DNA from 2 places in the Nonomuraea sp. NPDC049695 genome. Region 2 is predicted to be linked to the other one. Evidence: riboswitches for the same ligand, from Rfam matches in the RefSeq annotation. Region 2 holds a riboswitch; the other holds the start of a gene.
The links. A riboswitch is a leader RNA that binds a small molecule or an ion and turns the genes downstream of it on or off. The one in region 2 is predicted to bind S-adenosylmethionine.
Positions count from the first base shown of each region.

Region 1: another riboswitch for S-adenosylmethionine. It lies ahead of thrC (threonine synthase); the one in region 2 lies ahead of AB0J64_RS34540 (GNAT family protein).

Region 1 covers NZ_JBFANV010000002.1:68,582-70,771, forward strand. Annotated here, with positions in the region: gene AB0J64_RS02475 (trehalose-6-phosphate synthase) at 1-5, opposite strand, end outside; gene AB0J64_RS02480 (RNA polymerase sigma factor) at 37-591, shown strand; SAM riboswitch class I at 671-812, shown strand; gene thrC (threonine synthase) at 826-2,058, shown strand; gene AB0J64_RS02490 (MoaD/ThiS family protein) at 2,083-2,190, shown strand, end outside.
Region 2 covers NZ_JBFANV010000050.1:62,548-64,737, reverse strand. Annotated here, with positions in the region: gene AB0J64_RS34550 (MFS transporter) at 1-133, opposite strand, end outside; gene AB0J64_RS34545 (LysR substrate-binding domain-containing protein) at 188-1,117, shown strand; SAM riboswitch class I at 1,171-1,270, shown strand; gene AB0J64_RS34540 (GNAT family protein) at 1,278-1,907, shown strand; gene AB0J64_RS34535 (NUDIX domain-containing protein) at 1,931-2,190, shown strand, end outside.

The DNA of each region.
Region 1 (2,190 bases), on a different contig from region 2:
TTCATCTAGGCTCCCTTCGCCCATAGGATCCCAGCTATGGCGCTTGATGAGCTAACCGAGGAACTCGCACGTTCCGCCGCAGCCGGAGATCATCGCGCACTTGGCGAACTTCTGGCTCGGATCGAGCCCGATGTGATGCGTCACTGCGCCCGGATCTTGCCCTACCACCAGGACGCCGAGGAGGCCTCGCAGGACACGTTGCTGGCCGTGGCGCGCAACATCGGGCGGTTCGAGGGCAGAGCCAGGTTCAGCACCTGGCTCCACATCGTGACGGCCAACTGCGCGCGCACCACGTACAGGTCGCTGAAGCGCAGGGCGGCCGAGCAGAGCTCCGACGAACTGCCCATGCAGAAGCCCGACGTGCGGCGGGTGAGCGTGATCGCCGGATCGCGGCTCGACCTCCTGGACGCCATGGAGGCGCTGGAGGCCGACAAGCCCGACCTGGCGCAGGCGCTGGTGCTGCGCGACATCGTCCAGCTCGACTACAACGAGGTGGCCGATCAGCTCGGCATCCCGCTCGGCACCGCCAAGTCGCGCATTCACCAGGCGCGGAAATACGTGCAGGGAGTGCTGGGGGAGGACTATCGTTGAGACATCGCATCTCACCTGTTGAGACAAGTGGCCATTTAGGCCCCCTGGGCAGGTAGAGTCCATTTCAACAACTGAATATTGCTCATCCAGAGGGGTGGAGGGACCGGCCCTACGAAGCCCCGGCAACCCTCCCGGCTTGAGGCTCGCGACCTGGCGAGGCCGACCGGGACAAGGTGCCAATTCCGGTCTGCGGTCAAGGTGGCCGCGGGCGAAGATGAGGGAAGGCCTCGCTTCATGTCGCTCGACTTTGGTCCTGCTGTCGGTCTGTCCTGCCGCGAATGCGGTACGCGTTACCCCCTCGGTCCCAGCTTCGCGTGTCAGGAGTGTTTCGGGCCGCTCGAAGCGGCCTATTCCTTCGGCACCGTGACCCGCGCGGACATCGAGTCGGGTCCGTCCAACATCTGGCGTTACCGGTCGTTGCTCCCCGTTCCTGTCGATGTCGCCAGTAAGCCCAACATGAACCCGGGATGGACCAAACTGGTCAAGGCCGGAAACCTCGGGCGCGCGCTCGGTCTCAAGTCCCTGTACGTCAAGGACGACTCGGGCAACCCCACCCATTCATTCAAGGACCGCGTGGTCGCCATCGCCGTCGAGGCGGCCCGTAACTTCGGCTTCCACACGCTTTCCTGCTCCTCCACCGGCAATCTCGCGGGCGCGGTCACCGCCGCGGCGGCGCGGGCCGGGCTCGAGGCGTGCGTGTTCATCCCGGCCAACCTGGAAGCGGCCAAGATCGCCATGGCCCGGGTGTTCGGCGGCAAGCTGATCGGCATCGACGGCACGTATGACGAGGTCAACAGGTTCTGCTCCGAGCTGATCGGCGACCCGCTGGGTGACAAGTGGGGGTTCGTCAACGTCAACCTGCGGCCGTACTACGCCGAGGGCTCGAAGACGCTCGCGTACGAGATCGCGGAGCAGCTCGGATGGCGGCTGCCCGAGCAGATCGTCATCCCCATCGCCTCGGGCTCGCAGCTCACCAAGATCGACAAGGGCTTCCGGGAGCTGGTGCAGCTGGGACTGGTCGAGGACACGCCGTACAAGATCTTCGGGGCGCAGGCGGCCGGGTGCTCGCCGGTCTCCACCGCGTACAAGGCGGGGCACGACGTCGTACAGCCGGTCAAGCCCGACACCATCGCCAAGTCCCTGGCCATCGGCAACCCGGCCGACGGGCCCTATGTGCTGGACATCGCCCGGCGCACCGGCGGGGCCGTCGAGGACGTCACCGACGCCGAGATCGTGGCCGCGATCAAGCTGCTGGCCTCGACCGAAGGCGTGTTCGCCGAGACGGCGGGCGGGGTGACCGTGGGCGTGCTGAAGAAGCTCGCCGAGAGCGGGCGGCTCGATCCCGAGGCCGAGACCGTGGTCCTCAACACCGGCGACGGACTCAAGACGCTCGACGCGATCAGCGACGACGCCAAGCCCACGGCCGTGATCCGGCCCTCCCTCGACGCGTTCCGCGCGGCTGTCTGACAACCAGGAAAGGCGAGTTTAACCATGAGCGTTACTGTGCGGATTCCCACCATTCTGCGCACGTACACCGGGGGTAACGCGGAAGTCAGTGGCGAGGGCGCGACTCTTCGTGACGTCCTCATCAAGCTGGAC
Region 2 (2,190 bases):
CGGCGAGCTGCGGGAGCACGGGCTGCGGCGCGTACAGGAGCGCGAAGGACGACACGCCGGCCGCAGCCACAGCGGCACTGACCCGCCGCGTGTCGGGAACCGGAGGAGCGTCGATGACCACCACGTTTGCCACGCTAAGCCAGGCTAATAAATACGTCTAATACGCGAATAGGCGATAATTCATACCGTGACGGATGAATCGGATGATGAGCTGGCCGCGCGCCTGGCCCCTGCCCTGGCCATCCTGGCCGCCGTGGGCGAGACGGGACACGTGACGCGCGCCGCCGAACTCCTCGGCATCCCCCAGCCCACGGCCAGCCGCCGCCTCGCCGCCCTGGCGGACCTGATCGGCGCCCCGCTCGTGATCCCCTCGGGCCGCGGCATCCGCCTCACCAGGGCGGGCCGCACCCTGGCCGCCGCCTCCACCCGCGCGCTGACCACGATGGCCGCCGCCGCCCGCGAGGTCCGTGAGGAGATCGACCCGGCCACCGGCCGCGTCGTCCTGGGCTTCCTCCACCTCCTGGGCCGCGCGCTCGTGCCGTCCCTCATCCGCGGCTTCCGCGAGCGCCACCCGGGCGTCCGCTTCAGCCTGGTCCAGGGCTCGCGCCAGGACATGCTCGAAGCGCTCCGCGAGGGCGCGATCGACCTGGTGTTCGCCGCCCCCATGCCCCTGGACGACCCCGAGCTGGCCGGCACCCCGCTCGCCGACCAGGAGCTGGTGCTGTCCGTACCGCCGTCCCACCGCTTCGCTCACCGGGCGCGGGTACGGGCGGCCGAACTGGTAGGGGAGGAGCTGGTGACGTTGGAGCACGGGTACGGGCTGCGCCAGATCACCGATGACTTGTGCGCGGCGGCGGGGTTCGAGCCGAGGATCGCGTTCGAGGGACAGGAGTCGGAGACCGTACGGGGGCTCGTGGCGGCGGGCCTCGGCGTGGCGATCCTTCCTCGCTCGGAGTCCGCCTCGGGGGTGGTGGAGATACCGCTGTCTCCGCCGGTGTTCAGGACGATCGGGGTGAGCTGGTCGAAGGAGGCGCGGCTGACGCCGGCCGTGCGTGCCTTCAGGGATCACGCACGCGCGGGAACCACCGACCTCGGCCCCGGCTTCCGCCCCGCGTAACCCTCCGGCGGATTGACGGTGCCCCGCCTGTTCAGGCATGATCCTGACTCGTTGATTCATCAAGAGGATCCGAGGGACCTGGCCCTGTGACGGTCCGGCAACCTCCCCGGCGGGGCTCCGCGGGAAAGGTGCCAATGCCAGGAACGATGAGGGAGAGCTGATGAGCGTACGCCTTGATGTTCCTGTCCTTGCCGGTGATCTGGTGCGGTTGGAGCCGCTGGCGATGCGACACGCGCCGGATCTCGCGGAGGCGGTCGAGGAGGATCGGTCGTCCTACGATTTCACGTTGGTGCCTCGCGCTCACGAGATACCGGACTACCTGGCGGCCCAACTCGCCCGCGACGGGCTGACCCCGTTCGCACAGGTTCGGCTCACCGACGGCAAGGCGGTGGGATGCACCGGGCTGTGGGATCCACGCAGGTGGCCGGGCCGGCCCGGCCTGCGGGCGATCGAGATCGGCTTCACCTGGCTGGCCGCCTCGGCGCAGGGCACCGGGATCAACGCCGAGGCGAAGCTGTTGCTGCTGTCGTATGCGTTCGACGTGCTCGGCGTTGCCCGCGTCGACCTGAAGACCGACGCCCGCAACCACCGCTGCCGCCGGGCCCTGGAGCGACTCGGCATCCCCTTCGAGGGCGTGCTGCGCGCCTGGTCCATGTCGTGGGCGCGCGGCGAGGAGGGCAAGGTCCGTGACTCGGCCATGTTCGCCGTGGTCGCCACCGAATGGCCTGCCGTCGAACCGGTGCTGCAAGCCCGCGTCACCGCCGCGAGCTCCCGTGCATCGGCCCTCTGAAAAGCTTCGGAAAGCTGGTGACCATGACACATGATGGCGACGCGGGGGTGCCGGGGTCGTTGGCGAGGGTGCTCGCGGACGTGACGGCCGAACGGGCGGCTCAGGACGCGAGGTGGGGCATGCAGATCCTGCCGGACGGGACCGGGGACGAGGGGACGGTGGCCGAGTCCGACCGGGCCAGGCACGAGACGGAGGCGGCGGCCGCGGGCGGGGTGCTCACGTGGAGGCACATCCTGGCGGAGGAGGTGATGGAGGCGTTCGCGGAGACGGACCCCGAACGGTT